One region of the Paenibacillus sp. PSB04 genome, then DNA from elsewhere that is predicted to be linked to it. Evidence: predicted binding sites of a transcription regulator. Region 1 holds the regulator's gene; each other region holds the start of a gene.
The links. The regulator LexA, encoded in region 1, represses DNA repair genes until DNA is damaged. The targets are predictions, from matches to a motif close to CGAACATATGTTCG.

Region 1 (5,838 bases):
GGCCCACAGTCCTTCAAACGGGTTAATTCCAATCATTTGGGTAAAGGCAAACGTGTCATAGGATTGATATAACGCCCTTGCCTCATTGCGGACCGCTTCCTCCAGCTCCTTGGCGTCAATGCCCTTCGCCATGGCGGCCGTCTCGCATACCGCTTCAAAGGATTCCTTCACGCTGCGCTCATCCCACAACAGCGTATCGTCCAAATCGAAAAAAACAGCTTGTACCGGCATCCTCTTCCATCCTCTCCATCTGCTATCTCTTATATTTGTTTATTTTTCCAAAGGGATATTATGGGTCTGCGCAAAACGCTCCAGACGTTCCCCTATGGCATCGGTATCGTAGCGGTTGATCAGGCGCGTGAACACCCAGTTGCCGCCTTTGCCCTTCGGCTCAATCACGACAGAGCCTTTGGCCAGCTTGATCTTGGCGATATTGTCTGCGGTCAGTCGCCGATCCCGGTTGAACTTGATCGTCGATACGGCGTTTTTCTCCACGCGCAGGAAAGGCCTGCGCAAAAAGATCATCAAGCCCAGGAACACGTACATGGCCATAATGATCCAGGTCATGCCGCTGTTTCCCGCCGTACCCTCCTGTCCGAGCATTCCGAGCAGGAAGTAAACCGCGGCCAGAGCGACCATCGTAATCGGAAGCACATAGTTTCTTCCTTTATAAATGTCAGCCGATGGACCTCCCGTGCTATAGATGGATGGCTTTCCCTCTTTCTTTCTCTGCTTGTTCAGCTGCGCTGAGTTTTTTCTTACCTGTCTTTCCCATGAACGGGCCATTCACGAACCTCCTCAAAATGCTTTCGGCTATATAGTTATTTACTTCCTCATATATAACGGCCCAATACTGCTTACAGCAATTATTCCTGTAGTTTCACATTCTATATAATAGAAAGCAAATGAAGGAAAACTTGGTGCGCTTACATAGAAGCATTCTGTTCTCGGTAGTGAGCCATACAAAACCTTGAGTCAGTCTATACCATAATCGAATGTATGAGTCTAAACCAGCAGCGGGTGTTATTTCTTCTCTTCATCCACCCATTCAATCGAGTCCAGCTGCTGTCTGAAATTTCTGCGGACATTCTGAAGGTATCTCTCACGAAGCTTGGCCCGTTCTTCGATTTCCTCTTCGGTTAAACCGGATTCCTTTTGCTTGCGCGCAAGCTCATTAATTCTCTCTACAACGCTGTCGATATCCATACAATTACTCCTCCAATATTCAAGTCATACCTAACTTTGCCATGATAAAAAGAGCTTGTCAAGGTTCACACCTTTCCAAGCTCTTGATCATTTATCTTCTATTAATATTGTGGGAGTGCCAATACTTCTCCGGCTTGAATTTCGCTGCTGGTTAAATCGTTATACTTCTTCACCGCCATAATGTATGCGCGGATATCCATGTCTTCCGGCTTATGGGCAGAAGCGATTCCCCACAGCGTATCGCCTTGCTGAACGATGACATTTTTCTCTAACCGAACATCATCCGAGGTTCCCGCGAATACGCGAACGACACCTGTGCATCCCACCAAAATAATCAGGGCCGCCAGGATCAGTTTGATCAAGGCAGGGCCAGGCACGAAGGACTGGAGTTTCTTCAACCAAGGAGATGCTATAGCTTCATTGATGGATGGGTTAACGGATGGGTTATTATAAATACTTTGGTATGTAGTGTGTTTCAGCATAAATATTACGCCTCCAAACGTTTGTTCTTGTTTCATGAGAACAATATAACACGAACATTTGTTTTGTTCAATACTTTTTTCGAACAATTGTTCCTATGTTTTTAGAGGCGGGCTTCCTTCATTCAGAAGCCGCGAAAATCCCGCTCCATCAAAGCAAAATCATTTAGAACTTATGTTTGTACGAACGGCAGTTCTATGTTATAATTTTACCAAACGTTACTAAATGGGGTTGATGGGGAATGTCAAAGATATCTAGCCGGCAGCAAGCGATATTGGAATTTATCAGAAATGAAGTCCGCGCCAAGGGTTATCCTCCGTCCGTCCGAGAGATCGGTGAGGCGGTAGGGTTGGCTTCCAGCTCGACCGTACACGGCCATTTGGACCGACTGGAGAAGAAAGGCTTGATCCGCAGAGACCCTACGAAGCCTCGTGCCATCGAACTGTTGGGACAAGAAGAATCCGAGAGCAGCAATCTGTTCACGCATACGATCGCCAGAGTTCCCGTAGTAGGCAAGGTCACAGCTGGGGTGCCGATCACGGCAACGGAGAACATTGAAGATTACTTCCCTCTGCCACAGCACTATGTTGGAGATGAGAAAGTATTTATGCTTTCCGTCGTTGGGGACAGTATGATCGAGGCGGGCATTCATAACGGTGACTACGTCATCGTGAGACAGCAGCAGACAGCCGATAACGGGGACATCGTCGTTGCCATGACGGATGAGGATGAAGCAACCGTGAAGACGTTTTACAAGGAGAAGGACCATATCCGGCTTCAACCGGAGAACCCGGCTTACGAACCTTTGCGTCTGAACCATGTCACCATTCTGGGTAAAGTCGTCGGGCTGTTCCGCGATATTCACTAGCAGATGATGCTGGACAAGCAGCAATAGAGCCCTTGCTCTTCCTTACTCAGGAAGGTCAAGGGCTCTTTTCGGCGTTGGGATCAAGGCAGGATGATTCAGGTGGGACACACCTCACGGGAATCCGCCGTTTGCTCCAGACGGTACTCCGTCGGGGTTTTTCCCGTTTTTTTGCGGAACACCTGGGTAAAATGCTTGACGTCCACATATCCGACTTTGTCCGAAATGTCGGCCAGCTTCAAATGCGTTTGCAGCAGCAGCTTGCAGGCTTGTTCGATCCGCAGATTGGTGACGTATTCCTTGAAGCCGCTTCCTGTCTTCTGCTTAAACAGCTGGCTGAAATAGACCGGATTCAGGAACACGACCGAAGCTACCTTTTCCAGGGACAGATCCGTATGATAGTGTGCTTTGATGTACTGCACCGCAACCTCGATCGCTCGGTTACCGCCCGGGTTGTTGTATTCGTACTCCAGCGATGCCGATTCCTGGCGCATCCGCCGCACTTCCTCCGGCACCCGGTGAATGTCTGTGATAAGTCCCGTCGACTGAATCTGGAAAGGCACCTTGACGCATCGTTTCAAGTTAGCGCGCAGCTCATCCGTCAGACGTTTCATGCCTCCCTCTTCCCCCAGTGAGACGAGGCCGATCAGGCTCGTTTCGTCCATGCTTGTCACAAATCCGCAGCCGTGCGCTTCAATCAGCTCACCAAGCACATTTTCAATAATAAAATGCTCCAGATGCACCGGCGCGTCGCTCTCCATCTTAACCATTACCAGTTGGAATGCGGGGTAGCTCTCAATTATAGACGCGACGTCAAGGCGCCCAGTATCGAGTCCGCTCGCCCAGCGCTGAAACACAGCCTCACGCAAATACTTCAGGTTAGACTTCAGCAGCTCCGCCTCGCGCACGATTTCATTCTCCCGATCCATCTCCTGAGCAAGTCCGGAAATCATGGAGAGCAGCAGCTCTTTCCCGATCGGCTTGAGCATATAGTCCTTAGCCCCAAGCTTGACGGCTTCCTGGGCGTAGGAAAACTCGGAATAAGCCGAAATGATGACCCATTTGATATGCGGATAACTGCCTTGGCACAGCTGCATCAATTCAAGGCCCGTCATTCCCGGCATGAGGATATCGGTCAGCACCAGATCAATCCGGTGTTTGCGCAGCTGCTGAACCGCTTCCTCCGGATTCGCCGCCAGGTGAACATAATGCTGCGGATAGGCCCGGTGGATGGTGCGCTTAATTCCGTCACGGATCACATGCTCATCGTCCACGACTAAAATGTTCATCTTCCATTCCTCCTTGGTGCCGGATTGGTAAACGGATGGTTACCGTCGTTCCTTCCCCTTCTTGACTGTCCAAGTATAAACCGTACGGACTGCCGAACATCATTCGGATCCGCTCATGCACATTGCTCAAACCGATGCCACGGCGAAGCACGGGGCCGTCTCTGTCCTCCGCTTTGGGCGACGTGCGGTTGCCGCCCTCCAGCAAGCTTCTGACCTGCATCAGCGTGTCTTCGTTCATTCCCTTCCCGTTATCCCGAACGACGACATGGAGATCGTCCATGACCTGCTCCGCCGTAACGAGCAGCATGCCCTGCCGATCCAGCGGCTCCAGTCCATATTTTACAGCGTTTTCAATAATCGGCTGAATCGTCATTTTCGGCAGCGTGACGTCCATCCACTGTGGATCCACATCGATCTTCGGTGCAAGCCTATCCTTCAGCCGGTTCTCGATAATCGTCAAATAATGCCGGATCTGTTCCAATTCCTGACGCAGCGTCGTCCGGGAAGCCTCTTCCCAGTTGCTGCTGTAACGGAACATTTGCGACAGTGACAGAATGACCCTGCTGAGGCGTTCATTCCCTTTTTCATCCAGCATCCAGTAAATCATGTCCAGCGTGTTGTACAAAAAATGCGGATTCACCTGGGACTGCAGCGCCTGCAGCTGCGCGTTTTTCTCGCTGACGGTCGTGACCTTGATCGTCTCAATCAGCTCATCCATCCGGTGCACCATCCGGTTGAAGGAAGACACCAGGCTGTTGATTTCGTCAAACGAGTCGACATTAACCGAACCGCTGAAATTGCCCATCTCCACCTTTTTCATTTCCCGGATCAGCAGCTTCAGCGGGGAAGCAATGTTGCGCGATACCAGCGTGGCCAGAACCGTGGAGACGATAATCAGCACGATTAGAACGATAACGAGGTATTGGGTCGTCTGGTTCACTTCCGCCTGAATGTCGTGCTTCGGGGTAAAACCGTAGATCGTCCAGCCCGCCATGGGCGTATTGGCAGCGACCACCAGCTGGCTTGAGCTGTCATCCACCAGAATACCGTCCTCGGCACCTGGCTTCGGAATGCTGGCAAAGTCCGGCGCCTCCGTCCCTTTTTTACCGGTCGAAGCGATGATGTTGTTGTTCTGATCGATCAGGTACACGCGGCTGCCCGGGCTGATCGTCACATTGGACATCGCCTCCATGATGGACGAAGGATTCGCTTCGATGACCATGATGCCAAGCTGCTTGTGCGTGTTCAGATCGTACAGCTTCCGGCCGAACACAAAGACGTTCTCTTTCTGCTGCAGCGTGTTGATCGGCGAACCCGGCATCATCCCGAGCCAGACCATATTGCCCGACGAGGCGTTCAGCTCGTTGTACCAGGACGTCTGGGCGTAATTGTTGTCGATGACCCCGGCGAACTGGCGCTCATAGCTGTACACTTTGCCCCTGTCGGTCAGAATATGGATGCCTGTAATATCGTTCCTTGAATAGTAAGCCGCCCCGATAATATTCGTAATCGTTCGTTCGTTTTCGATGGCGACGGTCTCTTTTACATGGGTCTCTTGAAGCAGCCGGGTCAGCTCGTAGTTGCTGTTGAGCGACTTGGAGAGACTGTTGTAGCCTTGAAGCAGCGAGTTGAACAGTCCGGCGGTCTGCGAAATGTTCTTCTCGGCGATATCATTCACCTTGGTATGAATAATGGAAATGGTGCGGTAATAATACACGACGCTGATCAATATCAATATGCCGGTCATGCAGCATAGAAACAGCAGAAAAAGACGGCTGTGAATCGAACGAAAATGTCGCCCCACAGATACATTCCCCTTTCGTATCCGGTCATCCATTTGTCATTCTATCACAGAAACCGTCTTTGCCCTACTAACCTTTTACTGCACCTGCTACCATACCCTGGGTGATCTTGTCGGCGAGCAGGAAGTAGATAATGATGACCGGGAGCGCGCCCAGCACAAGAAATGCGCCGATGGCCCCGTAGTTGACCGAGTAT
Region 2 (5,838 bases), 610 kb from region 1:
GATGATGCATTCGATATCTCACGTATGATTTGGGCAACCGCCGCAGACTAAAGCAAAAATCCCTTCTCGCCGGATGCGAAAAGGGATTTTGAATTTTTTACCCAGGCTATATAAACAGCGTGCTTTTTCAATTCCAAGGCTAAAGCTCTCGCTTTGTCCGGGTTACCATCATTCCTGCTTATATCGATGGACCAGCTTGTCCCGGTGGGAAGCAAAAATGTCCTCCAGTCCGATGTCGTATTTGTTCGCGATCACAATCAGATTCCCCAGCACGTCGCCAAGTTCTTCCACAAGCTCCTGCTTATGCTCGTCATACGTACCCGCGGCCTCATCCGGCCGGTCCCGGCCGATTTCAAGCGCCCGAATCGCCCGGGCCACTTCGCCGGTCTCCTCCGCCAAAAAGCCGATCCGGATAAAGATATCGAGCTCCGACCAGCCCCGCTGTTCGTAATACTCCTTGACCCACTGCTGAAATGCGTTCACATCCACAGTTTCCGCCTCCTCGTGCAATTCATGTTCTAGTGATAGGCACTTCTATAAGTATAAGGGATGGAGGCAAGAGGTTGGTGCGTTATTCAAAGGCTGGATTTTTGAGGGCAAAAACCATTATTTACATTTTGGTACACATTAATTAGACTGAAAAATCATTGAAAGGAAGGGAAATCCGAATAGGCTGCTAGGAGATCACGTGGAACGGCCGGTAATTTCAGGGTTGGACGCCATGATCGTTTCCGCCGCGCGCCATACCTCCGGCAAAAAGTCGATGACCGCAGCGGCACGCGTGCTGAAGTCCTGGACGGAGTGAAAGCCGAGATCGGCCAGAAATGCTTCCAGACCGGGGGCAAGCTCCTTTTGCACTTTCGGATCGCTGTCTGCGGCGAGAATTTTATGGCAGCGCGCGAAGGTGGCGCCCATCCAAAACACCGCCTCGCGGTGGAGTCCTTGTTCAATTAACGTTATGCTCCCGTCGATGGCGATCGGGCGGGAAACCGGGGAAATATCGCTGCTGAAGAAAAAGGGCGTTTTGGCGGCCGCGGCCGCGGTGTCGAAGGTCCGCTCGAGCGACCTGACATGCTGCATCGCACGCTCCGGCTCCAAATCGGCACAGCCGAGGTGGCGAAGCAGCTCGGGGTACAGCGAGTTTAGGCCGTAATCTTCCAATACGCCGCGGACGGCTGCATAACGGAGCCGCACCGTCGGGTTTTTCAGGGCGGCGAGCAGCAGCACATGCGTGGTGATGCCCGTAGGGAAGAGCCAGGATGTGAACAAGTCATGCAGCGGCAAGGACAAGTCGAGACCGAGCAGAGACCGCTTGATTTGCTGCAGGACGTTTTCGCACCGCTGCCGCACCCAGACCTCATCGGCAAAATGCCGGGATACTTCTGAATACACGCGATGCAAATGGCCATGGGGATCGGAGATGATCGTATTCACCCGGAACGGGCCTGCCAGATGGTGTGAGACGAGCACCTTTTGCACCGAGGACAGCTCGGATAGGGAGATGTAAGAGCCTTCGATCAGGGTATTCTGATATATGAACTTACCCGGTTTTAACGGCGGCTCCGCCAGTTCGGACACGACCATCACGTCGATATCGGAGCTTGGAGACATCGGGGCATCTTCCGGCATTCCGATCGTGGAACCCGTGAAATAAGCGCCCATAAATCCTTTTTCCTTTGAGGCTTGGTGCATCACCCAGTCCGCTGCAGCGGCTCTTGCTGAACCGACCGTCCCGGGCTGATTTTCAGACGAGCTTGAAGAATCCTTGATATCCACCGTATTTCCTCCCTTTGCCTTAAAGTGAGAACGTCCTCATTATAGAATGTCAGGTGAAAAATGGTAGACTGTTTGTTTTTGGAAATATGAGCTATAATAGCAATATAAGGAGCCGAAAGGCTCCTTTTTTCGTTGGATTCCGGCTTACGGGCCGCAGAAGGACAAGGGGTTGACATGAAACCAAAAGGTTTCGTATAATTCATATGAAACCAAATGGTTTCGCATTCGAATGTAAACCGGGTTGATTGACTGCATATGGAGGTACTTATACATGGAAAACTCAACAAACAATGCTTTGCCTGATATCCGCCACACCGGCGTATTCCAGGCTCCGATCCAGAAAGTGTGGGAAGCGGTGGCGACTCCCGAAGGGCTGTCCGCCTGGTTCATGCCCAATGACATGCAGCCCGTCGTAGGCCACGAATTTCACATTAATGCCGGTCCGTACGGCATGTCGCCGTGCAAGGTGACCGAAGTGGATCCGCCGCACCGGCTGGCGTTCCGCTGGGGCAAGGACTGGACGCTTGTTTTCGAGCTGAAGGAGCTGGACGGCAAAACGGAAGTGACGCTCATCCACTCCGGCTGGAGCGCGGACCAAGTGACCGAGTTCAACCAGCCGCATACGATTGTGCGCGAGACGATGGACCAAGGCTGGGCCGGACTCCACCAGAAGCTGGGCAGATACGTCGAGGCGTAAGCATGACGGGGACTGCGTCCAAGCACGACGTGTTTCAGGCCGTGGCCGATCCGACCCGGCGCCAGCTGCTCAAGCTGCTGTCCGATCAGGAGATGCCCGTAACGGTGCTCAGCAGCCATTTTCCGATGAGCCGGACGGCGGTTTCCAAGCATCTGCGGATTCTGTCGGAGGCAGGGCTGGTGAAGGAAAGAAAGGTCGGCCGCGAGACGAGGTACCGGCTGGACCCGGGGCCTTTGCAGGAGCTCAAGGATTGGTACTCCTATTTTGAACGCTTCTGGGAGAACAAGATGGCAGCCCTGCAGCACTTCGTGGAGTCGGATGGTTCCGAACGCTTCCCTGCCCCGCTGACCCTTGTGGATAAGGAGAAGGAACAAGATTAGCCGGTGATTCAATCGCTTTATACTGAATCATGATCCCGCATGATGGCCGGAAGGCTGGAAACTAGCATTCGTAAAAATCAAGCGAAACAAGAGACAGCGGTACAAGAGGATCACCTCCTCCTGTACCGCTGTTTGGCATGCCGGGACACGGCGTTCCTTCGGGTTGAGCGTATCGGATAATTGCATAAAACGGTAAGTGCCTCCTTTTTACAGTTCCGCAAACATACGTTCTTTTCAAAAAAGGTTGTGTTATACTTATATTTAATAGTTTTCGAGGTTTACATACGAAGGAGGCAACACCATGTCGGTTCATTTTCTGATCGGACGATCCGGTAGCGGCAAGACGACGGCGATCCTAAGCGAGATTACGTCCCGGCTGCAAACAGAGCCTAAGGGCAGCCCGCTGATCCTGCTCGTTCCCGAGCAGGGCTCATTCCAGGCGGAGCACAGCCTGGTATCGTCGGGCGCTGTCAAAGGCAGCGTCCGTGCGCAGGTTCTCAGCTTCCGGCGCCTGGCGTACCGGGTGATGCAGGAGACCGGCGGGTCGGCGAGAGTCGGCATCAGCGAAGAAGGCAAAAAAATGCTGCTGTACAAAATCATTCAGCGCCGCAAAGAGGAGCTGAAGCTGTTCGGTGCCTCCGGTGACCAGCTGGGTTTCATAGGCAAGCTGAACGAGCTGTATACCGAGCTCAAGCGGTACTGCGTAGATTCCGCCGTGCTGGAAGAGCATTTGACCCAGCTGACGGAGCAGAAGGCGGCCGCGCCGATCCTGCGCTATAAGCTGGAGGATTTATGGACGGTGTACCGCGACTTTGAACAGGAAATATCACCGCTTTATATAGATGATGAAGATACGCTCGTCACTTTGGCCGAAGGGATTCGCAGCTCGTCGTATGTCAAAGGTGCGGACGTATGGATCGACGGCTTCCACGGGATGACTCCGCAGGAATACGGGGTTATTCGCGAGCTGATGGCCCATGCGTCATCGGTTACCATTGCGCTCACGCTGGACAAGCCGTACCACGGCAGCATGCAGCCGCATGAGCTGGACCTGTTTCACCCGACCGCCACGACTTACATCAAGCTGAGAGGAATGGCCGATGAGCTGGGCATCGAAACGAACGATTCGATACTGCCGGCATCGGACCTGCCCAAATTCCGCCTCAGCCCGCGGCTTGCTCATTTAGAGCGCGGTTATGACCGGCGGATTCCCTGGAAGGGGCAGGAGAAAGAGCAGGTTCAGGAAACCGAAGGGATTTCCCTCTATGCCGCCGAGAATCGGCGCACCGAAGTGGAAGGGGCTTTGAGGGAGATGCTGCGCCTGGCTAGGGAGGAAGGGGCGAGATACCGCGAAATGGCCGTGTTCGTCCGTAATTTGGGCGATTACGAGCATTTGGTGGAGCCCCTGTTCCGGGACTACGGCATTCCGTTCTTTCTCGACCAGAAGCGAAGCGAGCTGCACCATCCGCTGGTGGAGTTTATTCGTTCCGCACTGGATGTCGTGCGCCGGAACTGGCGGCATGAGGACGTATTCCGCTGCATCAAGAGCGACCTGCTGCTTCCGCTGGACGGGTCGCTGGGGCGGGAGGATATGGACGTGCTCGAGAACTACGCCCTCGCCTGCGGAATTCAGGGATACCGCTGGACGGACGGCCGCCCATGGAAAGCCGTTCCGAGCCTGTCCCTGGAGGAAAACGGCGGAGAGCGACGCAGATCCGGAGAGCAGCTTCTCAGCCTGATGGAGCACTGCCGGAGGGTGGTCAGCGAGCCGCTATTGGCATTTGGCAAGCGGGTGAAGAAGGCGGGCAGCGCCGAGGAGCTCAGTACAGCGGTCTTCCGTCTGCTTGAGGAAGCCGACATTCCCGAGAAGCTGGACCTGTGGAGCCGCGAAGCGCTGGAGTCCGGGCGTCCGGAGGCGGCGAGGGAACACCGCCAGCTGTGGGATGTGGTCCTGGAGCTGCTGGATCAGATTGTGGAAATGATGGGTACGGAGAAGATGGCCTTCGAGCTGTTTGCCGGCATTCTGGAAACGGGACTGAGCGAACTGAAGCTGGGTCTCGTTCCGCCTGCGCTTGATCAGGTGCTGGTCGGCAATATGGACCGGACGCGGACGGGTGGCGTAAAGTACGCGTTTCTGCTCGGTGTCAACGACGGAGTCATCCCGGCCGTGTTTCAGGATGACGGGGTGCTGACCGAACAGGAGCGCTCCCTTCTGTCGCAAACCGGAATGGAGCTGGCGCCTGGCATTTCGCGCAAGCTGCTCGACGAACGGTTCCTGATTTACAACGCCTTGACCTCGGCCAGCCGGCATGTATGGGTCAGCTATCCGGCCGCAGACGATGAGGGCAAGGAGCTGCTGCCGTCTGAAGTAGTGAGGCATGTCCGTAAAATGTTCCCGGGTCTGCCGGTTCGCCGCCTGTCGGCGCAGCCATCGGCAGAGCAGCGGGAAGAAGAGCTGCTTGCGTATTTGTCCCACCCCCGCCAGAGCCTCAGCCATTTGATCATTCAGCTGCGCAAATGGAAGCAGGGCGCGGAAATTCCGCAGCTGTGGTGGGATGTGTACAACTGGTATATCCGGGAACGGGAATGGAAGGGGCCGCTGGATATGCTGCTGTGGTCGCTGTTTTACCGCAACGATACCCGCCAGCTGGAGCCGCAGACCAGCCGCAGGCTGTACGGTGCCAAAATCCGGACGAGCGTATCCCGCATGGAGCGGTTCGTGGCCTGCCCGTTTTCGCACTTCGCTTCACACGGGCTGAAGCTGCGCGAACGGCAGCTGTACCGCCTGCAGGCGCCGGATATCGGCCAGCTGTTCCACGCGGCGCTGACCCAAATGGCGCTGCGGCTGCAGGAACAGAAACGGAGCTGGGGAAGCCTGACGGCCGAAGAGTGCCGGCGCGAAGCGGAAACAACGGTAGAGCGCCTCGCTCCGATGCTGCAGGGAGAAATTTTGATGAGCAGCAAGCGCTACGGCTACATTTCACG
Region 3 (5,838 bases), 2.0 Mb from region 1:
GCCCCCAAGTAGAGGATTCATACATAATGGATGGTCTGGGTGCAATATTATTCATTTTCGGCCTGCCGTGCATGTGAATGTCGTTTCTTAGTTTGATTTATCCGGGGAGGGTTTACAGTGAATCTGCCCAACCGTATTACCATTTCAAGAATCTGTTTGATTCCGGTCATGATGGTGTTTCTTCTGGTCGACTTCAAGTTCTATCCGGAACCGATTACCTGGAATTCATTCGAGCTGCCGTACAATCAGCTGATCGCTGTAATTATTTTTATTCTGGCAGCAAGCACAGACGGTATAGACGGTTATTTGGCGCGCAAAAACAACTTGGTTACAAATCTCGGAAAACTGCTGGACCCGCTGGCCGACAAGCTGCTTATTACAGCGGTGCTGGTTTCGCTCGTCGAAATGGGGAAGTGCGACTCCTGGATCGCTGTAGTTATTATCAGCCGCGAGTTTGCCGTTACCGGCCTGCGCCAGATTGCGCTGCTTGACGGGGCTGTCGTGGCGGCCAGCAAATGGGGCAAGGTGAAGACAGTCATTCAGATTGTCGCCATCGTGGCGATTCTGATCAACAACTTCCCGTTCGAGATGATCGGCCTGCCGTTCGACGATATTGCCATCTGGGCAGCGGCTTTGATCACGATATACTCGGGGATCGATTATTTTGTCAAAAATAAAAAACTGCTTCAGCTTTCCAATGTGTAAGGCAATAGGGATATCCTATTGCTTTTTCTTTCCACCAAACGCTGTGATACGGATAGGCTAAAAACGTGTAAAGTGTTCAATATAGGTATATCCATTCTACTTTACGATAACAGGGAGGCCAATCAAGGATGAAAGCAGAAATCATTGCAGTCGGTACGGAGCTGCTGCTTGGACAAATCGTGAATACCAACGCGCAGTACTTGTCGCAGGAGCTTGCGGCAATGGGAATAGACGTCTACTACCAGACGGTCGTCGGCGATAACGCCTCGCGGCTTCAGGGCGCCATTGAGCTTGCTTCGCAGCGCGCGGATATCCTGATCCTGACCGGAGGCATCGGCCCGACCCAGGACGACCTGACCAAGGATGCCCTGGCCGCGCATGTCGGCCGCTCCCTGCACATTGACCGGCTGGCGATGGATCAAATCGAAAGATTCTTCGCAGGGCGGGGGATCAACATGACGGAGAACAACCGCCGTCAGGCGCTCGTCATCGACGGCAGCACGCCGCTGCCGAATGAAACGGGATTGGCCGTCGGACTCGCGCTTGCCCAGGAGGATAACTTCTACATCGTTCTGCCGGGTCCTCCAAAAGAGATGAAGCCGATGTTCGACCAGCAGGCGAAGCCGTGGCTCCTTCAGCACGCCCTGACCGACGAAATGCCGATTTACTCCAAAATGCTCAAGTTTGCCGGCATCGGCGAATCGCTGCTGGAGGATCGGCTTCTGGACCTGATCGACGGGCAGACCGATCCGACGATCGCTCCTTATGCGAAGGAGGGTGAAGTGACCGTACGCATCTCCACCAAAGCGCCTACAGAGCAGGAAGCCATGGAGAAACTGAATGCGATGCAGGGGCAAATTCAAAGCCGGCTCGCAGACCATATGTACGCCAGCATGGACGTGCCGATCGAACGGATCATCGTTGACATGATGGCGGACCGCGGGATTACGCTGAGCGCCGCTGAGAGCTGCACAGGAGGCATGCTGATGGAGAGCATCACGTCCATTCCGGGCAGCGCCACCATGTTCGTGGGAGGGATCGTCTGCTACTCCAACGAGATGAAGGAGAAGCTGCTGCATGTCCCGCATGCGTTGCTGGAGGGAGACGACGCACCGGGAGCAGTGAGCGCCGAAGTGGCCGAGGTGCTTGCCGAGAACGTGCGGATGATCACGGACAGCGACTTCGGCTTATCCGTCACGGGTGTCGCGGGTCCGGGCTATTCCGAACGCAAACCGGTCGGCCTTGTGTACGTCGGGATCGCCCAGCGCGGACAGAAGACCGAGGTGTTTGAGCTGAAGCTGAACGGCAACCGCGAAACGATCCGGGTCCGCTCGGTTAAAACGCTGCTGTACCGGTTGTGGCAAAGACTGGTATCTACCGATCCGGCCACCGGGGAGTCCAAGGATCAGGTTTGAAGTTGTGCAGCCGCCGGCCAGGCGGTATAATATAACCATACGGAAGAACCGTGCAAAAATAAGTTTGCCGCGGTTCTTTTTCTTATGGTTGGAGGAGGGTGTAAGCCTGTTCCAGTTCGGACTCTTGCATCCGATCATCATAGAAAAACAAACCCCAGCGGGGACCCCCATATTTGGCAGGCTTTCCTTGCGGAGGTTGGTTTGAGGTACGGCGGCATGATGATGAGAGGAGAATGCCCGGCAAAAAAAACGAATGTATGTTCGAAAAAATGCTTGGCAAACGTTCCAAAACAAGGTATCATAATAGTATAAACGGTGAAGGATGTGAGTTTATTGTCAGATCGTCGTGCTGCGCTTGAAATGGCGCTTCGTCAAATAGAGAAACAATTCGGTAAAGGTTCGATTATGAAACTCGGTGAGTCGACACATATGCAGGTGGAAGTTGTTCCCAGCGGCTCCCTGGCTCTAGATATAGCACTTGGTATTGGCGGACTTCCAAGAGGCCGCGTTGTTGAAGTATATGGACCGGAATCTTCCGGTAAGACGACGGTGGCCCTCCATGCCATCGCTGAAGTACAGAAAGTCGGTGGACAAGCTGCTTTCATCGATGCGGAGCATGCGCTTGATCCGTCGTATGCCAACAAGCTTGGCGTCAACATTGACGAGCTGCTGCTGTCTCAACCGGACACCGGTGAGCAGGCGTTGGAAATTGCGGAAGCCCTCGTACGCAGCGGCGCCGTTGATATTATCGTCGTGGACTCGGTTGCCGCGCTCGTACCGAAAGCGGAAATCGAAGGCGAAATGGGGGATTCCCACGTAGGTCTGCAGGCTCGTCTGATGTCCCAGGCACTGCGTAAGCTGTCCGGTGCGATTGCGAAGTCGAAGACGATTGCGATCTTTATCAACCAGCTTCGTGAGAAAGTCGGCGTCATGTTCGGGAACCCGGAGACGACCCCTGGTGGCCGTGCGCTGAAGTTCTATTCTTCCGTTCGTCTGGATGTACGCCGTATTGAGAGCATCAAGATGGGCAATGATGTAGTGGGTAACCGTACGCGGATCAAGGTCGTCAAGAACAAGGTGGCTCCTCCGTTCAAGCAGGCGGAGATCGACATCATGTACGGCGAAGGCATTTCCAAGGAAGGCAGCATTATCGATATCGGTACGGAATTGGATATCGTCAATAAGAGCGGTGCCTGGTACTCCTATGAAGGCGAGCGCCTGGGTCAAGGCCGCGAGAATGCGAAGCAGTTCCTGAAAGAAAATCAGCCTATTTCGGAAGCGATCGAGAACAAGATCCGTGAGGCAAGCAATTTGACGACGACGGTGAGCGCGCCGACCGCAGAGGAAGCAGCGGCCGAGGAACGCGAAGAGCAGGAATTGTTAGAGCTAGAATAAGGTTATCGTTTGAAATCGTATTCTGTGAATGAATTGAGACTATAATGAGGACGCTCGGTGATAACCTGTCACTGGGCGTCTTTTCTCATATAGAGAGTACGTTAAGAATGCGGTTCAGTTATACGACTTACATTGAACACGTGATGGGATGTGAGAGAGATGCGAAAAGGAAATAGCCATGAACATCAGGAAGGGCAAGGGATTCATGAAAAGCAGGGAATCCATGAAGAACAGGGAATTCATGAAGGACTGGCCGGGTTCCCGGACGATGAAACCCTTTGGATCACGGAGGTAGAGCGTCTGGCCAAGCCCAGAGGGCGTTATTTGATATCGTTCGGACCCTACACCCTTTCCGTCCACGAAGACGTCCTCGTGAAGTACCGGATGGTCAAGGGGAACGCCTTTACGAAGCAGGAGCTGGAGGAAATCGTCGTAGCGGACGAGCGACAGCAGGCTTATGTCGAAGGCTTAAAGGCGCTGGAGCGGAAGCCGCGGACACGCAAGGAAATTGAGATGAAACTGCGGCAGAAAGGCATCGAAACGGGATCGATTGAGTATGCGCTGAACCGGCTGGTGGAAGAAAGGCTGGTGGACGACGAAAACTATGCCAGGCAGTGGGCGCAGCAGCGAATCAGGAACCATCGCAAAGGCAAAGCCTGGATCAGGCAGGAGCTTCAGCAGAAAGGCGTCGATAAGTCGATTATATCCGAGGCGCTGGCCGAAGTCAGTTCCGATCAGGAATTTGAAGCAGCCCTGGCAGCCGGCCGCAAGAAATGGAACCAGACGAAGGGGGAAGCCGCCGATCGCAAGCGTAAAACGGGGGCTTATTTGATGAGGCGGGGATACTCCGGAGAACAGGTCCGAAAGGTCATCAACCAGCTGCTCAAGGAGGATGCTTATCCCGAGGATGAAGAGGAATATTTTTCATTCGACTGAGGAAGAAGTTGACACAATATGAAATGCCCTCTCTTGACAATATCTTTTCACAAATACTAAAATGAAGATGAATCTATTCCTGTAAAAAGCTCTTTTTTCCTTCCAAAAAAAGGTTTTTTAATGAAAGATTCTAATTTCTCTCCAATTCATATGAACTACCCCCGCCTTATCCCGCCTCTAGGGTAGCACGGGTTTTGTACAACCTTCCCATGGGGAAGTTGTGCAGATGGAAAATGATTGAAGTACGTATGATGAATTGAAATGAATGGACAACTGTAGAAGATCCCAAGGAATACCTTGGAGGAACCAACGAGGAGGTGAACTGAATGCCTATATGGCTATGGGTCGTTCTCGTTGTTGCCGCATTGTTCTTGGGGTTCGTGATTGGATATTTTATTCGCAAATCTCTTGCAGAGGCTAAAATTTCTAGTGCTGAAGAAGCTGCTGTACAAATCGTGGAAAACGCGCGTAAGGAAGCAGAAGCACTGAAGAAGGAAACGGTACTGGAGGCTAAAGACGAAGTACACAGAATCCGGACCGAAGCTGAAAAAGACACTCGTGAGCGTCGAAATGAAATTCAACGGCAGGAAAGACGATTGTTGCAAAAAGAAGAGTCGCTGGATAAAAAAATTGAATCGCTTGAACGTAAAGAAGAGCAAGTGGCCAACAAGGAGAAACGCATCGAAGAGACTCAACAGCAGATCGATTTGATTTACAAAAGCCAGGTCACGGAGCTGGAACGCATTTCCAGTTTGACCATGGAAGACGCACGAAGCATTATTTTGAGCAATGTAGAGCAGGAAGTTCGCCATGAAACCGCTCAAATGATTAAAGATATTGAGCAGCAGGCGAAAGAAGAAGCTGACAAGAAATCCCGTGAAATCGTAACGCTCGCCATCCAGCGCTGCGCTGCAGATCATGTGGCGGAGACCACCGTATCTGTGGTGACGCTGCCGAATGAGGAGATGAAGGGACGGATTATCGGGCGTGAAGGCCGGAACATCCGTGCACTGGAAACTCTGACCGGTATTGACCTCATTATTGATGATACGCCTGAAGCTGTAATTTTGTCGGGATTTGATCCGATCCGCCGGGAAATTGCCCGGACCGCTTTGGAGAAATTGGTAGCAGACGGACGCATTCATCCCGCTCGGATTGAAGAGATGGTGGAGAAATCCCGTAAAGAGGTTGATGAGCGGATTCGCGAGTATGGCGAACAAGCGACATTCGAAGTGGGAGTACATGGTCTGCATCCGGATTTGATCAAAATTTTGGGACGGCTCAAATTCCGCACCAGTTATGGTCAGAACGTGCTGAAGCATTCCATGGAAGTGGCTTATCTGTCCGGTCTGATGGCCGGAGAGCTCGGCGAGGATATCGTATTGGC

Region 2: addB (helicase-exonuclease AddAB subunit AddB) is a predicted target of LexA. The motif match lies at 3,072-3,085, and genes of this name have one in related genera.
Region 3: recA (recombinase RecA) is a predicted target of LexA. The motif match lies at 2,371-2,384, and genes of this name have one in related genera.

Annotation. Positions count from the first base shown of each region.
Region 1 covers NZ_CP081301.1:4,226,935-4,232,772, reverse strand. Annotated here, with positions in the region: gene K2F33_RS19655 (HAD family hydrolase) at 1-231, opposite strand, end outside; gene K2F33_RS19650 (hypothetical protein) at 271-786, opposite strand; gene K2F33_RS19645 (DUF896 domain-containing protein) at 1,024-1,206, opposite strand; gene K2F33_RS19640 (LysM peptidoglycan-binding domain-containing protein) at 1,308-1,688, opposite strand; gene lexA (transcriptional repressor LexA) at 1,928-2,554, shown strand; gene K2F33_RS19630 (response regulator transcription factor) at 2,650-3,840, opposite strand; gene K2F33_RS19625 (sensor histidine kinase) at 3,815-5,644, opposite strand; gene K2F33_RS19620 (carbohydrate ABC transporter permease) at 5,712-5,838, opposite strand, start outside.
Region 2 covers NZ_CP081301.1:3,617,044-3,622,881, forward strand. Annotated here, with positions in the region: gene K2F33_RS16650 (MazG-like family protein) at 169-489, opposite strand; gene K2F33_RS16655 (hypothetical protein) at 685-1,776, opposite strand; gene K2F33_RS16660 (SRPBCC family protein) at 2,048-2,473, shown strand; gene K2F33_RS16665 (ArsR/SmtB family transcription factor) at 2,476-2,853, shown strand; gene addB (helicase-exonuclease AddAB subunit AddB) at 3,155-5,838, shown strand, end outside.
Region 3 covers NZ_CP081301.1:6,210,066-6,215,903, reverse strand. Annotated here, with positions in the region: gene pgsA (CDP-diacylglycerol--glycerol-3-phosphate 3-phosphatidyltransferase) at 118-705, shown strand; gene K2F33_RS28555 (competence/damage-inducible protein A) at 834-2,120, shown strand; gene recA (recombinase RecA) at 2,454-3,515, shown strand; gene K2F33_RS28545 (regulatory protein RecX) at 3,675-4,451, shown strand; gene rny (ribonuclease Y) at 4,778-5,838, shown strand, end outside.